Regions from separate parts of the Janthinobacterium sp. Ant5-2-1 genome, predicted to be linked through region 2. Evidence: predicted binding sites of a transcription regulator. Region 2 holds the regulator's gene; each other region holds the start of a gene.
The links. The regulator HrcA, encoded in region 2, represses chaperone genes, less so after heat shock. The targets are predictions, from matches to a motif close to TTAGCACTCNNNNNNNNNGAGTGCTAA.
Positions count from the first base shown of each region.

Region 1: the regulator HrcA is predicted to act here: its motif matches at 2,021-2,047, upstream of rpoH (RNA polymerase sigma factor RpoH).
Region 3: the regulator HrcA is predicted to act here: its motif matches at 1,426-1,452, upstream of groES (co-chaperone GroES).

Region 1 is NZ_LNCE01000071.1:65,118-68,345, reverse strand. It holds gene ASN89_RS21795 (hypothetical protein) at 1-427, opposite strand, end outside; gene ASN89_RS21790 (hypothetical protein) at 606-872, shown strand; gene rpoH (RNA polymerase sigma factor RpoH) at 962-1,855, opposite strand; gene ftsX (permease-like cell division protein FtsX) at 2,245-3,165, opposite strand; gene ASN89_RS21775 (cell division ATP-binding protein FtsE) at 3,162-3,228, opposite strand, start outside.
Region 2 is NZ_LNCE01000006.1:29,736-32,963, forward strand. It holds gene ASN89_RS01390 (outer membrane protein assembly factor BamE) at 1-507, opposite strand, end outside; gene fur (ferric iron uptake transcriptional regulator) at 704-1,135, shown strand; gene hrcA (heat-inducible transcriptional repressor HrcA) at 1,187-2,203, opposite strand; gene ASN89_RS01405 (HAD family hydrolase) at 2,305-3,030, opposite strand.
Region 3 is NZ_LNCE01000051.1:82,836-86,063, forward strand. It holds gene ASN89_RS17400 (hypothetical protein) at 1-255, opposite strand, end outside; gene ASN89_RS17405 (hypothetical protein) at 412-1,158, opposite strand; gene groES (co-chaperone GroES) at 1,693-1,983, shown strand; gene groL (chaperonin GroEL) at 2,034-3,228, shown strand, end outside.

The DNA.
Region 1 (3,228 bases), on a different contig from region 2:
TCTTGACTTTCACGCGGTAGGTGGGCTCTGCCGCATTCAGGGCGGGCGGCGTGGCCGGGTCGACGTCGAGCAAGGTAAACGTCAGGTGCTTGACGGTGACGGAACTGGAAGCGCCGGGCATGGAGTCGGACAGGACGATGTCGGTGGCGCCAGCACTGTTGAGCAAACTGAAACTGTAGCTGACGTAGCCTTTCCACACGCACACGGCGCCCTTGCGGCAGCGGCTATCGTTGACACGCTCGAGTTTCAGGGTATCGGTGGCCGTGATGGCGACCTGTTCGCCCGGCGACAGCACGTGGGTGACACTGCGCGGCGTGTTTTCCGCGTCGCCGGCGCTGCCGGCCGCGCCGCAGCCCGCCAGTACGGCCAAGCAGGCGAAGAACAGGGGAAGCAGCATGGTGCGATAAGAGCGGGTCAGGTAATGCATGTTTTTCCTTTCAGGTAGAGCGTCCCCGGCGTGCTTGTTCACGCGTGGGATAAAATGATAGTAACAAAATGATATTTTTCAGGCGCACTATTGGCGTGCTGCCGATGAATTGACGCGCCGGCCACGCGGCGCGCCGATTACTGCGTAAAATGGCTGTTTTGAAAATCAGGAAACAACCATGAAAAAAACCGACCTGGCCAAAAGCGATGCCAAGAAACTGATGGGAAAGATGAGTGTTCCCGGCGCCGGTGCATTCGGTAAGGAAGCGGTGGTCGTCGACCGCCGCGAGCAGCGCAAGCGCGATCAGGCCCTGGGCCTGGTGCCATTTGCCGTCAAGCTGAACAGCGATCTGGTGTTGCAATTGCAGACCCTGGCCAAGGAACGCGGCGCGGATCTGAATGAATTGGTTGCCGAAGTCCTCGTCAAGGGCCTGGCTGCAGCGTAAGGGCTGACAATGTTTATCTGTTGATAAATATCAGTTATAAAACCAAAAGGCGCCTTGCGGCGCCTTTTGCATTGCGGCATTGCTTGTGATTACACCCAGGCGGCCAGGGCGCCCTTCATTTTTTTCAGCGCCGCCACTTCGATCTGGCGGATGCGCTCGGCCGATACGCCGAACTCTTCCGCCAGCGCGTGCAGGGTGGCGCCGGAACCGTCGTCGTTGGCCAGCCAGCGCGCTTCGATGATGCGGCGCGAACGGGCGTCGAGCTTGCTCAAGGCCGTTTCCAGGCCTTCCGATTGCAGACGCGTCACTTGCTCCGCTTCCAGCACCTTGGTCGGCTCGCTTTGCTCCGACGACAGGTAGGCGATCGGCGAAAACTTGTCGTCTTCATCGTCGGTTGGCGATTCCAGTGCGATGTCGCGGCCGCTCAAGCGCGTTTCCATCTCGATCACTTCTTCGCGCTTTACGTCGAGCAGCTTGGCCAGCGCATCGATCTGCTTCGGCGTCATCGCGTCCAGGCCCGTCTTGTGGCTGCGCAGGTTGAAGAACAGCTTGCGCTGCGCCTTCGTCGTCGCAACCTTGACCAGGCGCCAGTTTTTCAGGATGTACTCGTGCATCTCGGCTTTCACCCAGTGCATGGCGTACGACACCAGGCGCACGCCCTGGTCCGGATCGAAACGTTTCACCGCTTTCATCAAGCCGATATTGCCTTCCTGAATCAGGTCGGCATGCGGCAAGCCATAGCCCAGGTAGCCACGGGCAATCGAGACCACCAGGCGCAGGTGCGACAGCACCAGTTCTTGCGCGGCGGCCAGATCATTTTTTTCACGCAGGCGTGTCGCCAGCGAAATTTCTTCGTCATGGGTCAACATGGGCAGGCGGTTCACGGCCGAGATATAGGCGTCAATATTGCCCAGATTGCCAGTGAACCCGAGGCCCAGCGCATTACTTTTGGTCGGAACCAATGCGGACGTTGCGGACATCATAGTCATGTTTTCTCCCTCGTAGTCTTGCTTTGTTCCAGTTGGCCACGTCACGCGACGTGGTCCGTTTGTCTGTTCGGTCTTGCGTATTCGGTCTTGTACTTTGCAGAGCGCGGCACCATCTTCATCTGGCGTCCATGGCGCTTCTGCTCTTGGTATGTCCCTATATTAGCACTCTCTGCTTGAGAGTGCCAATCAGCACATTTAATCGTCCTGATAGCCTAAATGCTATGGCGATGTAATGCTTGATATATATCCAGATAGCGCTTCACGACAACGTAGTTAGTCTACGGCCTCTGGCTGAAGCGAGCCTTAAGAATACTTGCTTATTATCAAGATAGCAGCAATATGGGACGCATGGCGGCGCCAGGAGCGCCGCCATGGAAAGAGGGTCAGTTCAGGCGCGCCAGGTGGCGCTGCACGCAGAGGAAGGCGCCGATCAGGCCCAGGCTGGCGCTGACGGCCAGCAAGCCGGCCATCGGCAGCGGCGCCAGCGGCACCAGCTGGAATTCGGACGCATACAGGCGGGCAAACTCGGCAATCGCGGTATTCAGCGGCTGCAAGGCCAGCGCCACGGCGCCCAGGGCCAGCGCGCCGGCGCACAGGCCCAGCAGGGCGCCCGTGTAATAGAAGGGGCGGTGGATGAAGGTGTCCGTCGCGCCGATCAGTTTCGAGATGCTGATTTCATCGCGCTGCTGCATCACTTGCAGGCGGATGGTGTTGAAGACCACGGCGATCACGGCCACGCCCAGGGTGATGGCCAGCAGCAGCAGCACCAGGCGCAGCACGCCCAGCAGGGCCGCCAGGCGCTTGACCCAGGCCGAATCGACTTGCGCCGATTCCACGCCGGGCAAGTGGCGCAGCTGTTCCGCCACCGCATCGACGTCCTGCGCTTCGCTGGCGCTGCTGAAGGCGTCGAGTTTCAGCACATAGCTGTCAGGCAGGGGATTGTCGCCCAGTGTGCTCAGTACGTCGGCCAGGCCGTTCTTGTCTTTCAGGGTGTCGAGCGCCTGTTCGCGGGGGATGAAGACGATCTTCGCCTTTTGCTCGCCGACGATCTTGCGCATGGCGCTGGCCAGGGCCACGGCTTGCTCGCGCGGCGTGTCGATCTTCAGGAAAACGCTGATTTCCGGGTCGACCGACATCTGTTCCGACATCGGGCGTACATTGTCGAGCATGGTCAAGCCGGCGAACGGCAGCGACAGGGCGATGGCGACCACCACGACGTTCAATAGAAAGCCGCCTGGCGACTTGCGCAAATGAATCAGCGCCGAACCGAGGGCGAAGCGGTGTTGACGGAACCAGCCTCTCATGCCTGTTCTCCCTGCGCGTCATCCTGGTCGGGGGAGGGCGCAAAATCGGGATCGGGTGGCGCG
Region 2 (3,228 bases):
CACGGGCGATGGGACGACGGCGGCAGGCACGTCGGCCTTGGCGACCTTGGCGAACGGCGACGGACCAGCGATGCGGTCAATGTATTCTTTCTCCGTCGGCAAGTTGCCGCCTTCGAAACGTTCAACCTTGCCATCCTTGCCGAAGTACACGACCACGCGGCTGCTGGTGGTTTCGCCACTGCCCCGGGCCAGGCGGAATGGATAATCCCAGCGGTCGGCATGGAAGATATCGGTCAGCAGCGAGGTCCCAAGGACGAAACGCACCTGGTCGCGCGTCATGCCCACTTTCAACTGGGCCAGCATCTCTTCCGAGACAAAGTTGCCTTGTTGAATGTCAGGACGGTAGGGCGAGAAAAACCACATGAATTTTTGCAGCGGCGTAATGGTCGTCGTTTGTGCGCCCTGTTCCGGGACTACTTCCTTGCCTTCTTTTTGAGCAGCTGCCGGCTTTTCGCCCAGGATGCCACGGCTGGCGCAGCCGGACATGGCCAGCGCGACACAGACCATGCCTGCCACGACTGGTGCTCGAAATGAAATACGGTGCCAGAGAGATGGCAATACAGCCGGTGTTACGCGCATAAATGACCTCAATTGGATGAACAAAACGCCAGGAGTGACCGGCCCGCCAAAAAAAAGCATATTTTGGCACTCCCCGACAAAACGCTATATGATAAAGCACCTGACCCACATACGAGCAACAAACATGAGTAACAATCCTAGTGATCTCAAGGCAAGCGGCCTGAAAGCCACCCTGCCACGGCTGAAGATACTCGATATCTTCCAGAGTAGCCCGGTACGCCACCTGACCGCGGAAGACGTGTATAAAATTCTGCTGGCCGATAATATGGATGTCGGCTTGGCAACTGTCTACCGCGTCCTGACCCAATTCGAACAGGCAGGCTTGCTCAACCGCAACCATTTTGAAACCGGCAAGGCGATTTTCGAACTCAACGAAGGCTCCCACCACGATCATCTGGTGTGCCTCGACTGTGGCCGGGTCGAAGAATTCTTCGACGAAGAAATCGAAATCCGCCAGCAAAAAGTGGCCGAAGAGCGCGGCTTCAAGATCGCCGAACACGCCCTGGCCATCTACGGCAACTGCACCAAGACAGCTTGCCCGCACAAAACAGCCTGACCCACGCCGGCCATTCCCGCAAGGGGCCGGCCGGCGCAGCATTGAACCGCATCAATGATGGCTGAGTGCGCTTGACAGCAACTTGGCCGTGATATCGACAATCGGGATGACGCGCTCGTAAGCCATGCGCGTCGGTCCGATCACTCCCAACGTTCCCACGATCTTGCCGTTGACTTCATACGGCGCCGTCACCACGCTCATTTCATCCATCGGCACCAGGTTCGATTCGCCGCCGATGAAAATCTGCACGCCCGTCGCCTTGCTCGACACGTCGAGCAGCTGCATCAAGCCCGTCTTTTGCTCGAACATATCGAACATCTGGCGCAGCGAATGCATGTTCGATGACAGATCGCTCACGCTGAGCAAGTTGCGCTCGCCGGAAATCACCATGTCGTCGCTATGGTCGGCCATCGCCTCGCTGCCCGCCTCCACGGCCGCCTGCATCAGGCTGCCCATGTCGTCGCGCAACTGGCGCAATTCGCCTTGCAGGCGCACACGCACGGCGTCGAAGGACAAGCCGCCATAATTCTGATTGATGTAATTGGCCGATTGCACCAGTTGCGCCGGCGTATAGTCGGCCTCCGTCAACAGCAGGCGGTTCTGCACGTCGCCGCCGGGCGCGACGATGACGAGCAGGATGCGTTTTTCGGACAGGCGCAGGAATTCGATTTGCTGGAACACGGATTCGCGGCGCGGGCTGAGCACGACGCCGGCAAACTGCGACAGCGACGACAACATCTGCGCCGCGTTGGCGATGGTTTTTTGCGGCTGCGGCGTCTGCAGGCGCATGCGCGACTCCACCAGATGCTCGTCCAGATGCCGGACGGTCAGCAAGGTGTCGACAAAGATGCGGTAGCCGCGCGGCGTGGGGATGCGTCCGGCCGAGGTATGCGGACTGGACACATAACCGAGCTCTTCCAGATCGGCCATGATGTTGCGGATCGTGGCCGGCGACAGGTCGAGGCCGGAAATTTTCGACAAGGCGCGCGAACCGACCGGCAGGCCGTCGGCGATATATCGCTCGACCAGGGCTTTCAGCAGTGTTTGGGCACGTGTATCGAGTTGCATGGTGTTCTATTTAGAAAGTATTTTGTTAAGCAAGCGGCAACGAAAGCGGCCGAACGTGCAGCAACAGCGCCTATTATGCACGTTCGCCCGTCCCGCGGCGATCAATCTTCCAGTTGCCCCTGCAGCCACAGCAGCAATTCATCAAAGTTGGCGCAGATGGCGTCGGGCTGCACGCCGGCGGCCAGGTGGGCGTCGCTGCCCTTGCGGTTCATCCACACGGCACGCATGCCCGCCCCTTGCGCCCCCGTCACATCGAAATACAGGTCATCGCCGACATACACGGCCTCGTGGGGCGCCACGCCCAGCGCGGCGCAACCGGCCAGGAAGATGCTGGCGTCGGGCTTGGCCACGCCAAAGTCGCTGGCGGCGATCGACACTTTAAAATGCTGCGCCAGGCCGATAATTTCAAGGTCCGCATTGCCATTCGAGATGGAGCCGACCAGCATGCGCTGGCCCATCCAGGCCAGGCCCGGCAAGACATCGTCATACGGCTGGACGCGATGACGGGCAGCCAGGAACTGCGCGATGGCACCGTCTACGAGGGCGGGATCCTCGCCGGCAGCTTCGAAAGCGGTCAGCAGGCCAGCGCGGCGCAACTCGATCAGGTTGCCATGGAAACGCGGTTGATCATTGAGCATGGCCAGGCGGTGCTGGCGCAGCACCTCGATGGAAAACTGCTGCGCCACCTTGGGCGCATGCGTGGCCAGCCAGTCGTGCAGCAAGGTTTCGGCGACGGCAATCACGGGCGCGATGGGCCACAGGGTATCGTCGAGATCGAACAGGATGGCCTTGGGCGGCACGGCGGGTTTTACAGGGGCAAGGGACATGGGATTCACGGTAGATGCCGCGCCACAGTGCGCAGCCTGCATCTATTGTCGCATTGATCGCCGCCGCCGGCATGGCTGCGCCCCCGTGAAATGGGGCCGGGCCAGCGCTTCCCGGCGAAAAATTGTTACAGGGTGATACAAGGCAAGATCATTCAGCTTGCCAGATAGACTAAAATAGGCGCCATTCCAATGCGGCGC
Region 3 (3,228 bases), on a different contig from region 2:
CTTCTCGTTCTCGGCAATATAGGCGCCCGCTTCCGAAGCGGCTTGCTCCAGGCCGGCTTGCACCAGTTCGGGAATCTTTTCCAGCAAGGCCTCGACCCGCTCCTGCGCTTCGCGCATGCGCTGCACATACAGGGCGTTCTCGGCGGCCAGCGCGGCATTGTCCTTGCGCAGTTGCGCGTTTTCACGACGCAGCGCATGGGTCATTTCGGCCAGCAGGCCTATTTTGTCGGATAATTCGTTGAATTCGGAAATCATCCCGCCACTATAGGGCGGACGCTCCATGGGCGTCAATCGAATCACGCCGCTGTCACACATATTTACATCAATGCAGGGCAGTTGGCGGACAATACACACTTTTTCCGGCGCTTTTCGCCAAGTGCGCGCATCTTCCGGCGCCGCGATGGCAGCGTTTTACTCGTCGACGTAATCGGGTTCGATATCGAGTCCGCCATAGCGGTTTTCGCAAGAGCGGCGCGTCAGCGTCTGTTGTCCACCCTTGCCATCAAGCACCATTGTCAAATCGCGGCAAGTACGGCTGTAGCTGCCAGGTTTGGCGTCCGTGCCCGAGGGCGTCAGGCGCACTGCCAGCGGTACGACATTGCCCAGTCCCTTGTTGCTCCACTGGCGCGTCTTGCCATCCTCTTCATCTTTCACGGTGCGCACGGCCGCCTTCAGCAGCGATGCTTGCTCTTTCGCGTTCAGCTTGGCGACCGTCACGTCGGACAGGAAAGGCGGATACACGACAGGCGCCGGGTCCTTGCCCTGCACATCCCAGCGGCCGCTACTCTGCGAACAGGTGCGGCGGCTCAAGTCCTGCGTTTTGCCAGCCGCCGTGACGACGAATTTCAAGTCGCGGCACACATGCGCCTTCAGGCTGTGCTCCGTCATGCCGGAGTTGCTGAAGTTATATGTCACTTTCACCAGCACGCCGCTGTCGCCGCCGTTGTCCCACACGTGCGCTTCCTGGTCGTCGTCATCCTTGTTCAGATCGTTGAACAGGTCACCCAGCAGCGTTTCCTTTTGCTGCGGCGTCAGGGCCGCCACAGAGATCTCGTCGACGATGGTGGGCGTTTGCGCGGCGGCATTGCCTAGGCAGGCGAGACCGATGAGGGTGGCGCCCAGCAGGCGCGGGGCGGGATGGGAAGTGATCGATGGCATGGTGTGCTTTCTCGTGCAGATGAGGATATGTGGCGATATTGATATGCAATTACAATCATCTTATCAAAGTCCATAGTAAAACTCTGTTTCCTGTGCGTACAGGAACGCCCTTCGCCTGGCGGGCATGCTAGAGTCGCGCCTGTTGCTGACGCCCGGGAACGAGGCTTGCGTTTGCGCAAACCCTGCGTAAATGCAGGCTGCGCTGAACGTCTAAGCTTATCTTCCCGGAGAATAAGCCCTTGAATAAGCCCCCTACCGTCCCTATAATTAGCACTCGTTAGTAGAGAGTGCTAACAAACTCTTTCGTAGCAATCCTCAGGACATGATGGTGTCTGCCGGGCAACAGCAGGGAACGCTACGCGGCGGGCGACGCCGCGATGCCACCACTGCCTAGCTGGCACGCACTCGATGACATGGGGTTTGCTTGACCGTTGCGGGCTGCTTTCAACGGCGGTCACTGAAAGCACGCCTGGCGCTGTGCCAGGCATGTATTCATTTAGCAACACCTATCCATTGAACTTTAAGGAGTTTTGTATGAATCTGCGCCCATTGAACGATCGCGTCATCGTCAAACGCCTCGACCAGGAAACCAAAACTGCGTCCGGCCTCATCATTCCTGATGCAGCTGCTGAAAAACCGGATCAAGGCGAAGTCCTTGCCGTAGGCAATGGCAAGATTCTCGACGACGGCAAAGTGCGTCCTCTGGATGTCAAAGTGGGCGACCGCGTCCTGTTCGGCAAGTACGCTGGCCAAACCGTCAAAGTTGACGGCGATGAGCTGCTGGTCATGCGCGAAGAAGACATCATGGCGATCGTCGTCAAGTAATTGTTTCCACGTTGTAGACAGATACATCCCGAAACTCAGGAGAATTGAACATGGCAGCTAAAGAAGTAGTATTCGGCGACGCAGCGCGCGCCAAGATGGTCGAAGGCGTCAATATCCTCGCCAACGCAGTCAAAGTCACCTTGGGCCCGAAAGGCCGCAACGTCGTGCTGGAGCGCTCGTTCGGCGCCCCTACCGTCACCAAGGATGGTGTGTCGGTAGCGAAAGAAGTTGAACTCAAAGACAAGCTCATGAACATGGGCGCGCAAATGGTCAAGGAAGTTGCTTCCCGCACCAGCGACAACGCCGGCGACGGCACCACCACCGCAACCGTGCTGGCACAAGCCATCGTGCGCGAAGGCATGAAGTTCGTTGCCGCCGGCATGAACCCGATGGACCTGAAGCGCGGTATCGACAAGGCAGTTGCTGCCACCGTCGAAGAACTGGCGAAAATCGCCCGTCCTTGCACCACGACCAAAGAAATCGCCCAAGTTGGCGCGATCTCGGCGAACTCGGACTACTCGATCGGCGAGCGTATCGCTGAAGCGATGGAAAAAGTCGGTAAAGAAGGCGTCATCACCGTGGAAGACGGCAAGTCGCTGAACGACGAGCTGGACATCGTTGAAGGCATGCAGTTCGACCGCGGCTACCTGTCGCCATACTTCATCAACAACCCAGAGAAACAAGTTGCCGTACTGGACAGCCCATTCGTCCTGCTGTGCGACAAGAAAATCTCGAACATCCGCGACCTGCTGCCGGTACTGGAACAAGTCGCAAAAGCTGGCCGTCCACTGCTGATCATCGCGGAAGACATCGAAGGCGAAGCGCTGGCCACCCTGGTTGTGAACAACATCCGCGGCATCCTGAAAACTTGCGCAGTGAAAGCACCTGGCTTCGGCGACCGCCGCAAAGCCATGCTGGAAGACATCGCTGTCCTGACCGGCGGCCAAGTGATCGCTGAAGAAGTCGGCCTGACCCTGGAAAAAGTGACCCTGGCCGAACTGGGCCAAGCCAAACGCATCGAAGTGGGCAAGGAAAACACCATCGTCATCGATGGCGCCGGCGAAGCTGCCTCGATCGAAGCACGCGTGAAACAAGTGCGTGTACAGATCGAAGAAGCGACCTCGGACTACGACCGTGAAAAACTGCAAGAGCGCGTCGCCAAACTGGCTGGCGGCGTTGCCGTGATCAAGGTTGGCGCAGCCACCGAAGTCGAAATGAAAGAGAAAAAAGCCCGCGTTGAAGATG